DNA from 4 places in the Mesorhizobium sp. WSM4813 genome. Region 4 is predicted to be linked to each of the others. Evidence: predicted binding sites of a transcription regulator. Region 4 holds the regulator's gene; each other region holds the start of a gene.
The links. Region 4 encodes PhoB, which activates phosphate uptake and scavenging genes when phosphate is short. Its sites were predicted from a motif close to TGTCATNNANCTGTCAT; they were not measured.
Positions count from the first base shown of each region.

Region 1 (4,749 bases), on a different contig from region 4:
GTGCGGGCGATGTTGAGCGTGATCGTGACCTCGACTTCCGGATGCAGCGCGATCGCCACATTGGTGAGGCCGATGGTCTTGATCGGCTGGTTGAGCAGGATCTGGTTGCGGTTAACCGAAAAACCTTCCGCCGTCAGCAACTCGGCGATGTCGCGGGTCGACACCGAGCCGTAGAGCTGGCCGGTTTCGCCGGCCGAACGCACGGCGATGAAGCTCTTGCCGTCGAGCTTTTCCGAAATCTGCAGAGCCTCGGACTTGCGCTCGAGGTTGCGGGCTTCGAGTTGGGCGCGCTGACCTTCGAATTTCTTTTTGTTGGCTTCGTTGGCGCGCAGCGCCTTGCCCTGCGGCAGCAGGAAGTTGCGGGCGAATCCATCCTTGACCTTGACGGTGTCGCCCATCTGGCCGAGGCGGGAAACGCGCTCGAGAAGAATGACTTCCATGGTTTTGTTCCTTTGTTTGGGCGCCAAATCACTGGCATCGACGCCGAATTATCTGGGAACAGGTCAGGAAGCTGAGGGCGTCGCCGCCTGTGTCGCTGTCCTGCCTGTCGCGGCAGTTAGAGGTCTTCACCTCAACCCGGGATTTGATGGCAACCCTGCGGCGCCCGTCGCCGTGGGAAAAGCGGGCGGCGAACCGCCCGCTAAAGAGCGTTAGCGAACCACGTAGGGCAGCAGGCCGAGGAAGCGGGCGCGCTTGATCGCCTTGGCGAGTTCGCGCTGCTTCTTCTGGCTGACGGCGGTGATGCGGGACGGCACGATCTTGCCGCGCTCGGAAATGTAGCGCTGCAGAAGACGTACGTCCTTGTAGTCGATCTTAGGCGCGTTCGCGCCGGAGAACGGGCAGGTCTTGCGGCGGCGATGGAACGGGCGCCGGGTCGGGATCTGATTGATGTCGACCATTATTCTGCACCCCCTTCAACACCTTCGCGCGGACGGCGCGGACCACGGTCTGCACCCGCATCGCCACCGAAGCTGCGCGGCGGGCGATCGCCACGGTCGCCGCGATCACGGTCGCCGAACGAGCGCGGGCCACGGTCACGGTCGCCGAAGCCGCCGCGTTCCGAACGCTCTTCGCGCTTCTGCATCATCGCCGACGGGCCTTCCTCATGCGCATCGACCTTGATGGTGAGGAAACGCAGCACGTCCTCGGACAGGCCCATCTGGCGCTCCATCTCGTTGAGCGCGGCCGGCGGGCAGGTGATGTCCATCAGCGTATAATATGCCTTCCGGTTCTTGTTGACCCGGTAGGTGAGGGACTTCAGTCCCCAGTTCTCGACCCGGCCGACGGACCCGCCATTCGCGGAGATGACGCCCTTGTACTGTTCGACAAGCGCATCGACCTGCTGCTGCGAGAGGTCCTGCCGGGCAAGAAACACATGTTCGTAAAGAGCCATATTGTTCTTTGCCTTTCTTCGTTTCTCTCCCGGTTCCCGCGGCAAAAGCCTCTGCAACTTCTCTGACCCGCCGATCCCTAGAGGGGGCGGGGAAGAAAGGAGCATGACGAGACGGTCGAGAGCGGAGACACGGGAGGCGGAAGCGCTTCTGGCTCCACACGAAGGTCTTCGAAAAAACCTCCGGCCCTCCGTTCAGCCCCCAGCAAGGACCGGCAGATTGCGGGCGTCTATATAGGAATTTGGCCGCAAGGCAAGGGCGAGCCGAAAACCCGCCGCTCCAAGGACGACATGTCGCGGCGTCTTCAGCTTGTATGCGGGACGCGCTTGTTCACCGTTTCCGGGAAGAAATCGGGCGCCGCATGGCGCTGGCCGAACATCATGTCGTATTGCAGCAGACGGAAATCGCGAATGGCCGGATCGATCTTCTTCTGTCGCGCCCAATCGGGCGTGTCCTCGCCCGTCGGCGTCATCAGCAAATTACGGTCGACGACGCTGTAGCGGTCGCGCATCTGGCCGAGGAAGCCGGTGTAATAGGGATGGCTGATCCCGGCCGTGGTCAGGATATGGTAGGGCAGGAAAGCCGGGCTTACCGCGCCCATGTCCGCGGCCGGCCCGGTGCGGTTCGACCATACGACGAGCGGCGTCTGGTGATGCAGCAGCATCTGGTCAGGCGGCTCTTTGCGCGGCGCGACATTGTCCTTGAGGAAGCCGGTCTCGACATAGACCGGGCCGAGCGGCGGCAGATGGTCGCCGAAGAAGGCGATGACCGTCGGCCGCTTGCGGTTCTTCGCCCATTCGACAAGGCGCTCGAGGCCCTTATCGGCGTCGGATGCACCCTCGGTGAAGCTCAGCAGGGAATCCTTTGCCCACTGGCTGGTCGGCGCCTGCACCTTGTGGGTCGGATTGTAATAGCGATTCGGCTCGTAGGGTCCGTGATTCTGCAGGCTGACGGCGAAGAAGAAGAGCGGATCGTCGCTGGCATCGGCCTCGCGGATGATCTCGTCGGTCATTGCCGCGTCCGAGGCCAGCGGCCCGCGCTTTTCGAGATATGGCATATTTTCTTCCGACTTGAAGTCGTCGAAGCCGAAATCCGCGTAGACCGGCGTGCGGTTCCAGAACCAGCTCGTGCCGGGATGGATAGCGCGCGTCTCATAGCCCTGGCTCTTCAGGAACGTCGCCATCGACGGCACCGGGGCGCGGACATATTGCTGGTAGGGGATGCTGCCGGCCGGCAGGAAGGCGTTGGAAAAGCCGGTCAGCGCCTCGAATTCGACATTGGCGGTCATGCCGCCGAATTCGGGTGAGAACATGTAGCCCGAGCGCAGCGCCCGCACATTGGGAATCGGATCGGGCGTGATGGTGACGCCGGGCAGCTCGGTCGGATCCCAGAACGATTCGCTCATGACAATGATGATGTCGGGCTTCTCGGCCGGCACCGAGGCCGTCACAGCAGGCCTGTCGATTGCCGCGATCGACTTGTCGGAATAACCGGCAGGCGCCGAGACATGGGCCATCGGCACGTTGAGCGCAAAGGCGAGCGCAAAACCGTTGGAGGCGTAGTTTTCCTTCTGGTCCCACATGATCGGGATGATCTGCAGCCGGTCGCGCGTCCACGAGAAGGTTGCGTAGTCCATGATCGAGACGAAGAAGGCGAGCAGCGGCACGGTCAGCGTCAGCCGGGCAAGGCGCCCCTTGCGGCTGAGCGCCGGCACGCGGCGGCGCCACAGCCGCCAGCCATAAACGAGCAGCCACAGCCCACCGACGATGCCGCCCGCCAGGGCGAGGGCGGTTCCCGGGCGTTCGCGCACCAGAAGCGGCATCAGCGCCACGATCTGGCGTGAATAGAGGAAATCGGTCGGATAGAGCGGATCGCCGAGATAGAGCGATTTCTGATGGCCGACAAAGGCCAGCGCCAGGGTAAGCGGCGCGACGATCATCAGGCTCTGGTGGCTGCGGCCGAGCACGGCGTCGAGGCCGACCAGGATCAGCGCGAAGATGATGATGGTGGTCCAGCCCGGCTTGAAGGGCTGCAGGAAGAAGGCGACGGTTCCGGCAAAGTCGCCGCGCACGATCAGTTCGGTCGCAAAAACCAGGATGGTGGCGGCGAGAAGGCTGACGAGGCCATAGCGGATAACGGGCCATTTCCGGCCCGGCAGATAGCCGGTGGCCGGATCGCCTTCCAGAAACTGTGGCGCGGCTTTGCCAACGCCTTTCCTAGTCCTTGCCACCTTACAATTCCCCCGACCATACACAAAAGTGTCATTGAGCTGTCATCTATACGTCACGAAAAGCTAGCGCCTGTGGCTGAAATAAGAAGAGCCAGCAAACGAATCGTGAGCGATTTTCATCATGAGTGATCGAAAAAAAGCCTTTTGGAACAGGGACTCGGCCAGCGATACCGAGCCGGAGCGGCCCGGGTCGAGCCGATGGCGGACTTGACTTGCGCGCCCGCCTCGCGTCACAGGCAGGAAAAATCAGCCGCTTGGGGAGCCACACATGGCCGTCGCATTCACCTTTCCGGGACAGGGCAGCCAGGCTGTCGGCATGGGCAAGGACCTCGCCGACGCCTTTCCAGAATCGCGGAAGATATTCGAAGAGGTTGACGACGCGCTTGGCGAAAACCTGTCGAAGCTGATCTGGGATGGGCCGGAAGAGAGACTGACGCTGACCGCCAATGCCCAGCCGGCGCTGATGGCTGTGTCGCTCGCCGCGATCCGGGCGCTGGAATCGCGCGGCTTCTCGTTGAAGGACAAGGTCGCCTATGTCGCCGGCCATTCGCTCGGCGAATATTCAGCACTTGCCGCAACCGGTTTCGTTTCGGTCGCCGATGCCGCCCGGCTCTTGCGTATCCGCGGCAATGCCATGCAGGCTGCTGTGCCGGCCGGCGAAGGCGCCATGGCGGCGATCATCGGGCTGGAACAGGCCGATGTCGAAGCCGCCTGCGCTGAAGCGGCCAAAGGTTCAGCCAAAGATTCAGTTTGCCAGATCGCCAACGACAATGGCGGTGGCCAACTGGTGATCTCCGGCGCCAGGGCAGCGATCGAACTGGGGGCGAGACTGTGCACGGAAAAGGGCGCCAAGCGGGCGCTGATGCTGCAGGTTTCGGCGCCTTTCCATTCGGCGCTGATGGCGCCGGCGGCCGAGATCATGCGCGAGGCACTGGCCGAAGTCACGAAGAACGCGCCCGTCGTGCCGGTGGTCTCCAACGTGTCGGTCACCCCGTCCAGCGATCCGGACGCAATCGCCCGCAGCCTGGTCGAACAGGTGACGGGGCGCGTGCGCTGGCGCGAAACGGTGGAGTGGTTCGGCGCGAATGGCATTGCGACGCTATACGAGGTGGGCGCCGGCAAGGTGCT
Region 1 is NZ_JBVVQU010000023.1:33,151-37,899, forward strand. It holds gene rplI (50S ribosomal protein L9) at 1-440, opposite strand, end outside; gene rpsR (30S ribosomal protein S18) at 651-899, opposite strand; gene rpsF (30S ribosomal protein S6) at 899-1,393, opposite strand; gene AC0L25_RS15465 (LTA synthase family protein) at 1,696-3,621, opposite strand; gene fabD (ACP S-malonyltransferase) at 3,890-4,749, shown strand, end outside.
Region 1: a site for PhoB is predicted at 3,651-3,667, ahead of AC0L25_RS15465 (LTA synthase family protein). Genes of this name have one in related genera too.

Region 2 (4,749 bases), on a different contig from region 4:
CGCTGCCCGCCGGAGCCTCCGGCAGGACATGCGCCCAGTGCAGGATCTCCATCCGGCCGTCGAAATGCTCGACCACCGCGGTGCAGCTCTCCACCCAGTCGCCGGTATTGATGTATTGCACGTCCTCATAATTTTCGATCGCGGCATGGTGGATGTGACCACAGATCACGCCGTCGACATGCGAGCGGCGCGCTTCCTCGGTCAGCATGGTCTGGAACGAGCCGATGAAATTCACCGCCTTTTTGACGTTGACCTTGGCCCAGGACGAAAACGACCAGTATGGCAGGCCAAGCAGTTGGCGAAGCCGCGTCACCCCGCGGTTGACGAGCATGGCCGCGTCATAGGCGTAGTCGCCAAGATAGGCCAGCCAGCGCGCATTGTGGACGACAGTGTCGAACTGGTCGCCATGGATGACAAGAAGACGTTTGCCGTCGGCGGTCTCGTGAATGGCGCGGTCGGCGACGACGATGCCGCCGAAATGCACGCCTTGGAACTGGCGCGCGAACTCGTCGTGATTGCCGGCAATGTAGGTGATGCTGGCGCCCTTGCGCGCCTTACGCAGCAACTTCTGGACGACGTCGTTGTGGCTCTGCGGCCAGTGCCAGTTCCGTCTCAGCCGCCAGCCGTCGACGATGTCGCCGACCAGATAGATGATATCGGCGTCGTGATGGCGCAGGAAATCGATCAGGAACTCGGCCTTCGCCGCCTTCGATCCGAGATGGACGTCGGAGATGAACACGCTGCGGAAAGTGCGGGGCTCTGCGCCAGGCATTGGATTCTCACCGTTGCTCTCGTGCAGCCTATGCCCCGATTCATGCAACAGCCGTATGACGGTTGCGATTGGTCCAGCCTCAAGAGTAGGTTGCCGCGCCAATCAGAGGAGAAATCGCTATGGATCTCGGTATTCGCGGAAAAAAGGCCATCGTCTGTGCTTCGAGCAAGGGCCTTGGGCGCGGTTGCGCCATGGCGCTGGCCGAGGCCGGCTGTGATCTGGTCGTCAACGGGCGCAATGCCGACCAATTGGCGAAGACCGCCGCCGAACTGCGCGAAAGATTTGGCGTCGAGGTGACCGAGATCGTCGGCGACGTGTCGAAGCCCGAGGTACAGAAGGCGCTGCTTGCCGCCTGTCCCGATCCCGATATCCTCGTCAACAACAACGGCGGACCGCCGCTTCGCGATTTCCGCGAGCTCAACCGCGAAAAGATCCTCGAAGGCGTCACCCAGAACATGGTGACCCCAGTCGAACTGGTCCAGGCTGTCATCGACGGCATGGCGGAGCGCGGCTTCGGCCGCATCGTCAACATCACCTCGTTATCGGTCTATGTTCCAATTCCCGGCCTCGATCTGTCGTCCGGCGCGCGCGCCGGCCTGACTTCGTTCCTGGCCGGCGTCGCGCGGACGGTGATCGACCGCAACGTGACGATCAACAACATGCTGCCGGGCAAGATCGACACCGACAGGCTGCGCCCCCCACACGAGGCCGGGACCCCCGAAGATCCGGCCGCCGCGGCCGCGCGCAAGTCCCAGGCAGCAGCCAACGTCCCGGCCAAGCGGCTCGGCACGCCGGAGGAATTCGGCCAGATCTGCGCCTTCCTGTGCTCGGTTCATGCCGGCTACCTGACCGGGCAGAACATACCGGTCGACGGCGGCGCCTATGTCAGCGCGTTCTAGTGGTGGAATCCAAGGTTTGGCACCCGCTGGGAACGGCGGGGAACGACATTGCGAACGTTGGAGCCCGTAGGCATAAGGTCCGCAATGCAACACTCGTCTCTCATAGCCTTCCTCAACGGCGAGAAACCGCCCGACGAGCTTTGGCAGGAGATTGAAACCGAAGTGACCGAGTGCGTGACCGCCACGACTACGCTTGGCTGCGTGGGGCATGTCATCATCACTGACGGGCCAGATACGATAATTAATCGTCGACATGTGGATGTGCTGGTTAGTCGGCTGGCGGACGGCATCCTACCGGTCCAAGCAGCCGCTTACATTGCCGATGCACTGATCATGAGCGACGACTTTACCTTTGCGGACGATGGCGTCTCGGAGGTTCTGTTCTTCCTGTCAGACGAGAGCGCGCGCCTTTCGCGAGAAGATGTGCGAGCCCTGCGGAGCCGCCTTTCGACGGGAGCGTAGCGTCTTTATCGGAAGAGCATGGATCATAACTGTGGGTACGGAATACGCCTCTGAAGAGATTTGGCGCACGTCGCTTGCGGCAGCGCATAGCTTATCTTCGTCACCTGCAAGCTCCTGAAAACCTGCCATATGCGGCGAAATCAATTTGTCACGCCATCCGCCGTATCGAGCGGATAAGAGCGGCCGGACTTCTTGAATGGCAGGAGCGAGACAAAAATACGCGTTTCCCCTGACCGCTTTCGACCCGTTACGGGCGCCCTCAGGCCAGCCGAGACACGACGACATTATGCTCAAAACGGCGCTCAGTTCACAAGGACTAGGCTTAATCCGCATGCTATGTCCTGCCTCGCAACCGAAAATGAGACCGGCGGATGGCGTCTTCTATCTATCGCTTTGTTAAGCAACAACTGCTGTCACACGGTGTTCGAAACACGGCCGACGGCAACTTTGCAATTACCGACAGGAGATTGTTCCTTGACTTCGTTCGTCTAGAACGAGCGGTTAGGCTAGAGGATTTTGCGACAGTCCAGTCTGCCGTGGTGGCGATTGAAAATTGTTGCTTATCAATGGGTAAACGTCACATTGCGGTGTTTGCATATATGTATCTCAGGTTTTCGGATGCGACCCCAAAGCTAACCCATCTGGACATCGAACTTGAGGAAGGAGGTGTCCGCCGAACAGTCGACTACCGGCGCAGGGTGTCGTCGACAGAGCGACTTGTCGGTGAGTGGGCTGCCGTGTGGTACGACCGCTATTCAAAGAGTTTCTTTCGTGCACTTTATGAGAGCAACAGCGCCACAGCGGACTAGCGAAAGAATACTTAATCGTCCGCAAACCAACCGACGCAGACATTCGGCGTCGCAGCTCGCCGCAGCACCCGCCCCCTCATCCCAACATTTCAATGGCAGACCACACAGCGGGACAGCGATGCGAAGCCATAAGCGTCGCACTTTGCGACTTATCACCTCTCGAAAAGCCACGGCTGCATGCTAAGAGACTCAAAACAGCAAACGGACTGAGGAGCGGCCGGCATGCAAGGCGAAAACAAAAAAGCAGCCCGGTCGGACCTCGACGAAGCCGCACTTTATTTCCACAAGCATCCACGGCCTGGAAAGCTTGAAATCCAGGCAACCAAGCCGCTCGGCAACCAGCGCGACCTGGCGCTCGCCTATTCGCCCGGCGTCGCGGCGCCCTGTCTGGAAATCCGCGACAATCCGGCGGCGGCCGCCGACTACACGGCGCGCGCCAATCTGGTTGGCGTCGTCTCCAATGGTTCGGCGGTGCTCGGCCTCGGCAATATCGGACCATTGGCCTCCAAGCCGGTGATGGAAGGCAAGGCGGTGCTGTTCAAGAAGTTCGCCGGAATCGACGTCTTCGACATCGAGATCGACGCGCCTGACATCGAGCGTATGGTCGAGACGATTTCGGCGCTGGAGCCGACCTTCGGCGGCATCAACCTCGAGGACATCAAGGCGCCCGAATGTTTTGAAGTCGAGGAACGGCTGAAAGCCCGCATGGCCATACCGGTCTTCCACGACGACCAGCACGGCACCGCGATCATCGTCGCCGCCGCCGTGCTCAACGGGCTGGAATTTGCCGGCAAGACGATCTCCGACATCAAGATCGTCACCTCCGGCGCAGGAGCTGCGGCCCTTGCTTGCCTCAACTTGCTGGTTTTGCTCGGCGCGCGCGTCGAAAACATCTGGGTCACCGACCGTTTCGGCGTCGCCTACAAGGGCCGCGTCGATGAGATGGACCGCTGGAAGGACCCTTATGTGAAGGACACCGAGGCGCGCACGCTGGCCGATGTGCTGCCGGGCGCCGACGTGTTCCTGGGGCTTTCGGCCGCCGGCGTGCTGAAACCGGAATTGCTCCAGCATATGGCGCCAAAACCGTTGATTCTGGCGTTGGCCAATCCCAATCCCGAGATCATGCCGGAAGCGGCACGGGCGGCGCGACCCGACGCGATGATCTGCACCGGCCGTTCCGATTTCCCCAATCAGGTCAACAACGTACTTTGTTTTCCTTACATTTTCCGTGGCGCCCTGGACTGCGGCGCCAGCGCCATCAACGAAGAGATGAAGATGGCCGCGGTGCGGGCGATCGCAGCCCTTGCCCGCGAGGAACCGTCGGATGTCGCCGCCCGCGCCTATTCCGGCGAAACGCCGATCTTCGGGCCCGACTTCCTGATCCCCTCGCCCTTCGATCCAAGGCTGATCCTGCGCATCGCGCCGGCGGTGGCCAAGGCCGCCTGCGACACCGGCGTCGCGACACGGCCGATCACCGACTTTGCCGCTTATATCGACACGCTCAACCGCTTCGTCTTTCGCTCCGGCCTGGTCATGAAGCCGGTGTTCACGATGGCCAAGACATCGAGCGCCAAGCGCGTCATCTATGCCGACGGCGAGGACGAGCGGGTGCTGCGCGCCGCCCAGGTGGTGCTGGAGGAAGGCATCGCCGAGCCGATCCTGATCGGCCGGCCGCATGTCATCGAAGTCAGGCTGAAACGCTACGGATTGCGCATCAAGCCGGGCGTCGATTTCGGCCTGATCAACCCCGAGGACGATCCCCGCTACCGCCACTATGTCGACCTTTTGATCGAACTCGCCGGCCGGC
Region 2 is NZ_JBVVQU010000010.1:51,535-56,283, reverse strand. It holds gene AC0L25_RS07865 (UDP-2,3-diacylglucosamine diphosphatase) at 1-772, opposite strand, end outside; gene AC0L25_RS07860 (SDR family oxidoreductase) at 892-1,671, shown strand; gene AC0L25_RS07855 (hypothetical protein) at 1,756-2,133, shown strand; gene AC0L25_RS07850 (hypothetical protein) at 2,505-2,942, shown strand; gene AC0L25_RS07845 (NADP-dependent malic enzyme) at 3,165-4,749, shown strand, end outside.
Region 2: a site for PhoB is predicted at 817-833, ahead of AC0L25_RS07865 (UDP-2,3-diacylglucosamine diphosphatase). Genes of this name have one in related genera too.

Region 3 (4,749 bases), on a different contig from region 4:
AACCGGGAGGACAGATATGAGCACCGAGGCGATCCCGGCCGAAAGGCCGAAACGCAACTACAACGCCCTGTTCGGGCTGACACTGCTGGCGCTGCTGGTGCTTTTGTGGATCATCCTGTCGGTAGCGACGCCGAGCTTCGCCTCCGCCAACAACATCTCGAACCTGTTGCGGCAGGGCTCGATGATCGCGATCCTGGCAGTCGGCCAGACCTTCGTCATCATCACCGGCGGCATCGACCTCTCCGTCGGCGCGGTCGTTGGCTTTGCAACCGTCATCGTGGCGATGCTGATTAATGCCGGAGTACCGCTCTTCCTCGCCATCCTGATCACCTTACTGGTCGGCGTCGCCATCGGCATGTTCCATGGCTTCGGCATCGTCAAGATGGGCCTGCCGCCCTTCATCATCACGCTGGCGACGCTGACATCCTTGCGCGGCATCGGCCTGTTGATGACCAACGGCAACTCGATCTCGATCAACAACGACGCCTTTCAGCTGTTTTCGCGCAGCTCCTTCCTCGGTGTTCCCAATCTGTTCTGGATGGTGATCCTGGTCGGCATCCCCGCCTACGTCTTCCTGCATCACAGCCGCTGGGGCCGGTATCTGTTCTCGGTCGGCTCCAACGCCGAGGCCTCGCGTCTGTCCGGTGTCAACGTCCAGCGCACCATCTACATGGCCTATACACTGTCGGGCCTCTGTGCGGCTTTTGTCGGCGTGCTGCTTGCCTCGCGCATCGGCATCGGCAATCCAACGCAGGCCGAGGGTTGGGAATTGCAGGCGATCGCCTCGTCGGTGATCGGCGGCACCTCGCTGTTCGGCGCCGTCGGCTCGGTGCACGGACCGCTGCTTGGCGCCTTCATCCTCGCCACCATCAACAACGGCGCCAATCTCTTGAACGTCAATGCCTTCTGGCAGCGCATCATTACCGGCGTGCTGATCATCGTCATCGTCTATTTCGACGGCCTGCGCCGGCGCGGCAAGTAGACTATCGTAACAACCGCCGGCCCGGCGCTAGCGGGGCCGGCGGTTCCATGAACAGACTGGATAACAAGCATGAAAGCCGTCGTCTGCCGTTCGCCCGGTGAGCTTGTTCTGGAAGACCGCCCGGCGCCAGGCACACCACCGCCGGGCTGGGCGCTGGTCGCGGTCAGTCATGTCGGCATCTGCGGCACCGACTATCACATCTTCGAGGGCAAGCATCCGTTCCTCGCCTATCCGCGTATCATGGGCCACGAGGTTTCCGGCACCGTGATCGAGGCCGGCGAAGGCGTCGATCTGGCCGTCGGCGACCCGGTGATCATCAATCCCTATCTCGCTTGCGGCAAATGCATCGCCTGCCGGCAAGGCAAGCCGAATTGCTGCGTCAGGATCGAGGTGCTCGGCGTGCATCGCGACGGCGCCATGTGCGAACGGATCCTGGTGCCGGCGCAAAATCTCTATCCGGCCAAAGGCCTGTCGCTGGCCGACGCCGCCGCCGTCGAATTCCTGGCGATCGGGGCGCATGCCGTGCGGCGCTCGCTGGCTGATTCCGGCGCGCGCGCGCTGGTCATTGGCGCCGGTCCGATCGGCCTCGGCACGGCACTGTTTGCCCGCATCGCCGGCCTCGAGGTGACGCTGCTCGACGTGAGTGCCGAGAGGCTGGGTTTTGCTGCAAGTGAACTCGGCTTCGCGACCCTCGACGGTTCGAAGGGATCGGCAACCGATCTGGTGCGGGAGGCGACCGGCGGCGAAGGCTTTGACGTGGTTTTCGACGCCACCGGCAACACCCAGTCCGTCCAATCAGCCTTCGCCTATGTCGCCCATGGCGGGACGCTGGTCCTGGTCAGCGTCGTCAAGGACGACATCGTCTTTTCCGACCCCGAATTCCACAAGCGCGAAATGACGCTGATCGGCAGCCGCAACGCGCTGCGCGCCGATTTCGACCATGTCGCCGCCTCGATCCGCGACGGCGCTGTGCCGCTGGCAAAGCTCGTCACCCATCGCACGACACTTGGCGAGACGCCGCGCGACCTTGCCCGCTGGGCACACGAGAAATCCGGCCTGATCAAGGCTGTGATCGAAGTCGGGTCATAACACGGCAGGCGGTGAACCCGGCCCGAATTGACAACGCCCCGCGCAGGTCGACCCCCACTCCGTCTCGGCTTCGCCGAGCCACCTCTCCCCCGATCGACGGGGTAGAGGAAAGGTGCGAGCCTATTGCAGCCAACGCTCCTCAACCAGACTCCCTCCTTCTCTCGCCGTCAGCGGGCTCCCTTCCTCTCCCTCCGGAGGGGGGAGAGGTGGCTCGGCGAAGCCGAGACGGAGTGGGGGAAGGCGGTCCTCAAACGCCAAGCCGCTGACAAGTAAGCGCGACCGAGCTGGTATGATATCAGCGTGAGTCAGATAAATCACGGTCTCGTATAAGGCCGGCACTACCTACAGCGCCGACAATTTGAGCTCGACCCGCTCCGCCGGGAACCGCGTTTCGGCGAACTGGATCGGCTGGCCGTCCGGCGTGACATTGACGGCGACCGTGACCAGCACGATGGCGCCAGGTTGCAGATCAAGATCGGCGAGATCGGCGGCATCTGCGTGGCGGGCCGACAGCACCGTCGATTGCCTGAGATAGTCAGCGATGCCGAAACGCCCGAGCGAGGCTGTGATCGATCCGGTTTCGGCGATGGCGGCATCGATGCCGGCGAAGCGTTCTGCGTCGAACCAGCCAGTCGCACGCGAGACCGGCTGCCCATCGGCTTCGCCGCGTGTCTCAAGGCGTATCACACTCGTGCCCTTGGCAAGTCGTAAGCCTTCGGCGACGCGCCGGCTGGCCGGCTCGACCGCCGATTCGAGCAGCACGCTGCGGCGCTCTGACGCCTGCCCTTGCAAGCCCTCCGAAAAACGGGTGCGGGCGCCGATCGGATAGGACAGGCGCTTGCGCGACAGCACGAAGGTGCCGCGCCCCTGTTCGGCCCTGAGCACGCCGTCCTGCACCAGTGCGGCGATGGCGCTGCGCACCGTATGGCGGTTGACGCCATAGCGCTCGGCCAGTGCAACTTCCGGTGGCAACGCGGCATTCTCGGCAAAGTCGCCGACGGCGATCGAATGCATGATCTGGTCGGCGATCTGCCGCCACAGCGAGACGCCGCTGCGCCGCTCCAAGCTGCTGGCCATCTGCTGACCGATCATCTCTTGCCCCGATCTTTTTCGCCCTGTCATCCATCCGTCATGGACACGCCTTAGAGAATAGGTATAATTTGTATAATTGTCTACATCATTATACAAATTTGCAACGAGAAGGACTGGCGGCCATGCGAGGACAGGAAGCGCGCGATCAGGCTGAGCGCAAGACGGTCATGGCGACGCTGGCGCAATCGACCGGCGACGATATCGTCCGCCTCTGGAACGAAGCCGGCCTGCCTTCGGAAGCAGAACTCCTGCGCGGCCCCGAAACCGGCCTGGTCACCGTGCGCGGCCGCATCGGCGGCGGCGGCGCGCCGTTCAACGTCGGCGAGGCGACGGTCACCCGCGCTACCGTCCGGCTCGCATCCGGACAGATCGGCCACTGCTACGCGCTCGGCCGTGACAAGCAGAAAGCAAAACTGGCGGCGATCGCCGACGCGCTCTGGCAGGATCCCACCCGCCGCAACGAGGTCGAGACCAAACTCATTGCGCCGCTGCAGGCCGCACTGGCCAGCGGACGTGAGCGGCGGCGCGCCGAGACGGCGGCAACCAAGGTCGATTTCTTCACCATGGTGCGCGGAGAAGACTGATGGAAATCGCAACGCAAGCGATCGAGGGCGGCTTTGCCGATCCGGTATTCGACGCCCAGACGGTGTTCCGCGCCGTGATGGATGCGATGGCGCGGCCGGGCACCCTGCAGCCCCTGACGATCTTTGCCCGCCCGCCGGCGCCACTGTCGGCCACCGCGGGCGCCATCGCGCTGGCGCTGTGCGACAACGACACGCCGCTCTGGCTCGACCCCGCCTTGCAGGCTCCTGCGACGGTGAGATCCTGGCTTGGCTTCCACACCGGCGCGCCGCTGGCCAACACGCCGGCCGACGCGCATTTCGCGCTGATCGCCACACCGGCCGAAATGATGGCGCTCGACGGCTTCTCACAGGGCACCCAGGATTATCCCGACCGCTCCACGACGCTGATCCTGCAAGTCGGCGATCTCGTTTCAGGCGCCCCTCTGCTGCTCGAAGGTCCCGGCATCGAAAAGACTGCAACCATCGCGCCAGCGCAGATGCCGCGCCATTTCGTCGAACAGTGGAAGCAGAACAACCAGCGCTTTCCGCGTGGCGTCGACATCGTCCTCGCCACCCCGGACGGCGTCGCCTGCCTGCCGCGCACGACGCGCATCAAGACGATGGAGGCGTGACATGTATGTCGCGGTAAAAGGCGGTGAAGCGGCCATCGCCAACGCCCACAGCCTGCTGGCCGACCGCCGGCGCGGCGACCGCTCGGTGCCGGCGCTTCGCCTCGACCAGATCGTCGAGCAACTGGCGCTCGGTGTCGACCGGGTGATGAGCGAAGGCTCGCTCTACGACAGGGAATTGGCGGCGCTCGCCATCGTCCAGGCGCGCGGCGACATGATCGAGGCGATCTTCCTCGTTCGCGCCTATCGCACCACGCTGCCGCGCTTCGGCTATACCAGGGCGATCGACACCGGCGCGATGCTGGTCGAGCGGCGCGTGTCGGCGACCTACAAGGATCTTCCTGGCGGCCAGCTGCTCGGCCCGACCTTCGACTATACCCACCGGCTGCTCGAT
Region 3 is NZ_JBVVQU010000051.1:15,044-19,792, forward strand. It holds gene AC0L25_RS24860 (sugar ABC transporter ATP-binding protein) at 1-20, shown strand, start outside; gene AC0L25_RS24865 (ABC transporter permease) at 17-982, shown strand; gene AC0L25_RS24870 (zinc-binding alcohol dehydrogenase family protein) at 1,052-2,071, shown strand; gene phnF (phosphonate metabolism transcriptional regulator PhnF) at 2,414-3,163, opposite strand; gene phnG (phosphonate C-P lyase system protein PhnG) at 3,286-3,747, shown strand; gene phnH (phosphonate C-P lyase system protein PhnH) at 3,747-4,358, shown strand; gene AC0L25_RS24890 (carbon-phosphorus lyase complex subunit) at 4,360-4,749, shown strand, end outside.
Region 3: a site for PhoB is predicted at 3,188-3,204, ahead of phnF (phosphonate metabolism transcriptional regulator PhnF). Genes of this name have one in related genera too.

Region 4 (4,749 bases):
AGCAATATGACTGATGCGATCTCGTCATTCGGCGCCGTCGGACGGCCGGTCAGCATTCATACCGACGATGCCGCGAAGGCGCGGCTGAAAGGTCGTTACCGCACCGAAACATGGTTCAAATGGCTCGGCGCCGCAGCCGTCGCGTTGGCCGGCTTATTCCTTGTGCTGCTCCTGTCGACGATCGTCACGCAGGCGATCCCGGCGTTGCGGCAGAATTATCTGACGCTGCCGATCGATCTCTCGGCGGCCAAGGTCGACCCCGCGAAACTCGATGCCGTCAACTACGATGCCATCGCTCAGCAAGCGCTTAGGGCGAGATTTCCGGATATTACGAGCCGTCAGGACAAGCGACTGCTGCGCGGGCTGATTTCCACCGGCACAGGCGTCTTCCTGCGCAAGGATATTGCGGCTGATCCGGGGATGCTCGGAGGAACGGTGGACTATGCCGTTCCACTTGACGATTTTGCCGACCTTTATCTCAAAGGTTTGCTTGCCGACGTCGGTTCGGACGAAGCGATTTCGACAAGCGTCACGCCTTCGGAAACCAGCGGCGACATCGATCTGACCTTCGGCGACGATGCCATGCTGGCGCTGGCGCGCGGCCATGGTGCGACCGAGGGCGAAAACGGCACGCTCACGCTGACGAGCGGCGCGTCGTCGCTGCTGGTCGCGTTCAATGGCGGCACGGTCAAACTCACCGCGCTGTCGCCTGGCGCCAACGGAACGGCGGTCGCAAAGGGCACGGTGATCGAGGCGCTGGACAGCACGGCGCCCGCCGCGAGCGGCCAGGCATTCCTGCGCGTCATCGATACGCCGGAAGCATCGCGAAAGATTTCCGACAAGGAGATCGTCTGGCTCGACACGCTGAAGAGCGCCGGCCAGATCGAAAGCCGGTTCAACTCGATCTTCTTCTTCACCGGCGCAAGCCGCGAGCCGGAACTGGCCGGTGTCTGGGGCGCGGTCGTCGGATCGTTCCTGACCATGATCGTTACGCTCGCCATCGCCTTTCCGATCGGCGTTTCGGCGGCGATCTATCTTGAGGAATTTGCGCCCAAGAACCGGCTGACGACGATCATCGAAGTGAATATCAACAATCTGGCGGCTGTGCCTTCGATCGTCTTCGGCCTGCTTGGACTTGCCGTATTCCTGAATTTCTTCGGCATGCCGCGCTCGGCCCCGGTGGTCGGCGGCATGGTGTTGGCGCTGATGACCCTGCCGATCATCATCATCGCCTCGCGCGCTTCGCTGCGCGCCGTGCCGCCGTCGATCCGCGAGGCGGCGCTCGGCATCGGAGCGTCCAAGGTCCAGACCGTATTCCATCACGTTCTTCCGCTGGCGATGCCGGGTATCATGACCGGCACCATCCTCGGAATGGCGCATGCGCTGGGCGAAACCGCGCCGTTGCTGATGATCGGCATGGTCGCCTTCATCGTCGACATTCCCGGCGGCTTTACCGATCCCGCGACGATCCTGCCGGTGCAGATATTCATGTGGGCCGATTTCCCGGAAGCTGGATTCCAGCAGAAGACTTCGGCGGCGATTTTGATTCTGCTGCTGTTTTTGGTCATCATGAACGCCATTGCGGTGATACTGCGTAGGCGCTTCGAGCGGCGCTGGTAAGGGGGTAGAGGATATGAACATCATGACGGAAGCCGGCGTCGAACAGAAACTGAGCAGCGGAACCAACGCCCCTTCGATCAAGATGAAGGGCGAAAAGGTCTCCGTTCATTACGGCGAGAAGCGGGCTCTGTTCGACGTGGATCTCGATGTCCGCGAGAACCAGGTGACAGCGTTGATCGGCCCATCGGGCTGTGGCAAGTCGACCTTCCTGCGTTGCCTGAACCGAATGAACGACACCATCGATATCGCGCGGGTGAGCGGCAAGATCACGCTCGACGGTGAGGATGTCTACGACCCGAAAATCGATGTCGTCGAGCTGCGAGCTCGCGTCGGCATGGTATTCCAGAAGCCGAACCCGTTTCCGAAGTCGATCTATGAAAACGTCGCCTACGGTCCGCGCATTCACGGCCTGGCCAGGAGCAAGGCCGAGTTGGACGGCATCGTCGAATCGAGCCTGAAGAAGGCCGGCCTGTTCAACGAGGTCAAGGATCGCCTGCTCGAGTCGGGCACCGGCCTCTCCGGCGGACAGCAGCAGCGCCTGTGCATCGCGCGCGCCATCGCCGTGTCGCCGGAAGTAATCCTGATGGACGAGCCCTGTTCGGCGTTGGATCCGATCGCCACCGCCCGCGTCGAGGAACTGATCGACGAACTGCGCCAGAACTACACGATCGTCATCGTCACCCATTCGATGCAGCAGGCCGCGCGCGTGTCGCAACGCACGGCGATGTTCCATCTCGGCTATCTGGTCGAGGAGGGCGCGACCGACAAGATGTTCACCAATCCCGACGACAAGCGCACCCAGGACTACATCACCGGCCGGTTCGGCTGAGCGGTCCGGCGGCGAATTTCGAACACGAGGACAGTATCATGGGTGAACACACCGTCGCATCTTTCGACGAGGAACTGGAGCACATCGACAGGCTGATCCGCGACATGGACGAGCTCGCCGCCGCGATGGTCGCAGCCTCGATCCGCGCGTTGCTTGCGTCAGACAATGCGATGGCGCAGCGCGTCGTCTCGGACGACGCCATCATGGATGCGCGGCAGCGCGAACTCGACGATAGTGCGATCACGCTGATCGCCAAGCGGCAGCCGATGGCGCAAGATCTGCGCGCCGTGGTTGGCGCAATCCGCATGGCCGGTGATCTCGAGCGCATCGGCGATTTGGCCAAGAACATAGCCAAGCGGGTCAGCGCAGTCGGGCAGAGCGCCACGCCGCGTAATCTGTCGCACGGTATCGACGCGATGGCGGATCTCGTTCTTGTGCAGCTCCGCGGCGTGGTCGAGCACTATGTGGCGCGCAATGCCGGCGCGTTGAAAGAACTGCGCGCCGACGACCAGAAGATCGACGTGAAATACACGGCGGTTTTTCGCGAACTCCTGACCTACATGATGGAGGATCCGCGCAACATCACCGCCTGCACGCATCTTCTGTTCTGCGCCAAGAATCTCGAGCGTATCGGCGATCATGTCACCAACATCGCCGAAAACGCCTACTATGTCGTGACCGGGCAGCAATTGCCGGCGGATCGCCCGAAGCTCGACGAAACGACCATGTCGGCGTCGGCGACATGACAGGAGTGACCGGCCGATGATCGCGCCGCGCATCATGGTGGTGGAGGACGAAGAGCCGCTGGGCGTCCTCCTTCGCTACAATCTGGAATCCGAAGGTTATCAGGTTGAGGTGGTGACGCGCGGCGACGAGGCCGAAATCCGGCTGCAGGAAAACGTGCCCGATCTGCTGGTGCTCGACTGGATGGTGCCGGCGGTTTCCGGCATCGAGCTTTGCCGGCGCCTTCGGGTGCGTCCCGAAACCGAGCGACTGCCGATCATCATGCTGACCGCGCGCGGCGAGGAGAGCGACCGGGTGCGCGGCCTTTCCACGGGAGCCGACGACTATCTGGTCAAGCCGTTCTCGACACCGGAATTCATGGCCAGGGTCAAGGCGCTGCTGCGCCGCGCCAAGCCCGAAGTGCTGTCCAGCGTGCTGAAGGTCGGCGACATCGTGCTCGATCGCGAGTCGCACAGGGTCTATCGCAAGAAGAGCGAGATCCGGCTCGGGCCAACCGAGTTCCGGCTGCTCGAATTCATGATGCGGCACCCGGGTCGGGTCTTCTCGCGCAGCCAGTTGCTCGACAATGTCTGGGGCGAGACGATCTACATTGACGAGCGCACGGTGGACGTCCATGTCGGACGGTTGCGCAAGGCGGTCAACAATGGTCGCATGCCCGATGTCATCCGCACCATCCGCGGCGCGGGCTATGCGATCAGGGAAGACTAGCTGATATTCAGGTGATGCCGGCCTGCGACCGGCGGCTTCCTGCGCTTACCTACAGCGCCGCGCGCCCCTGTTGGGCGCGCAAAGGACGCTGTAGAGCTTTGATTTTGCGCATGACCCTTCCGAAATCGATCTCGATTTCGGGGTCATGCGCGGGCTCACGTACCCAAAAGTACGCTCCGCTCCGGTTCTCGGAACCCACTGTTCTCGACTCGGCCTGACCTGAATCTCAACACATCCCCAAGTCGCGATCCGGCGATCCCTGCCTTCGAATTCAAGCCACGTTCTTTCCGACCGAGCCGGCTCGCGCCTGGATGCCCGGCGCGAAAATCTCCTGGTCGACGAAACTCAGCGCCCGCATGGCACAGCCTTCGCGGATCAGCGGCAGTTCGTTCGGCTCGGTGTCGAAGGAAATCGAACCCGAATGCTGGCCGCCGGCGGTCTGGGCGATGGCCTCGCGCAGGGCCGGCTCGATCAGGTCGAAGGCGGCAGCGCTGGCGCCGACCATGGCGACCGGCGCCGGATCGATCAGCGCGAATAGGCTGCCGAGCCCGAAGCCGAGTGCTTCGCCAGCCTTGCGGTAGGCTTCGCGCTCCGGTCCGTCCGTCTGGCGCGCCCGGGCCGCCAGTGCCCGCATCGCGGCGTCGCTGACATCGGCGACCGGCTCGGCGTTCTCGCTCAATTGCCTTGCGTTGCGCCAGATGGCGTAGTTGCCGGCATAGGCCTCGACGCAGCCACGCCGCCCGCAGCGGCAAAGCGCGCCGCCCGGCCGATGGATCATGTGGCCGAATTCACCGCCTGAGGAATGGGTGCCGGTGAACAGTTCGCTCTTCAGCACCAGCCCCATACCG
Region 4 is NZ_JBVVQU010000007.1:83,954-88,702, reverse strand. It holds gene pstC (phosphate ABC transporter permease subunit PstC) at 1-14, shown strand, start outside; gene pstA (phosphate ABC transporter permease PstA) at 7-1,620, shown strand; gene pstB (phosphate ABC transporter ATP-binding protein PstB) at 1,634-2,449, shown strand; gene phoU (phosphate signaling complex protein PhoU) at 2,488-3,195, shown strand; gene phoB (phosphate regulon transcriptional regulator PhoB) at 3,212-3,901, shown strand; gene AC0L25_RS05860 (ROK family protein) at 4,173-4,749, opposite strand, start outside.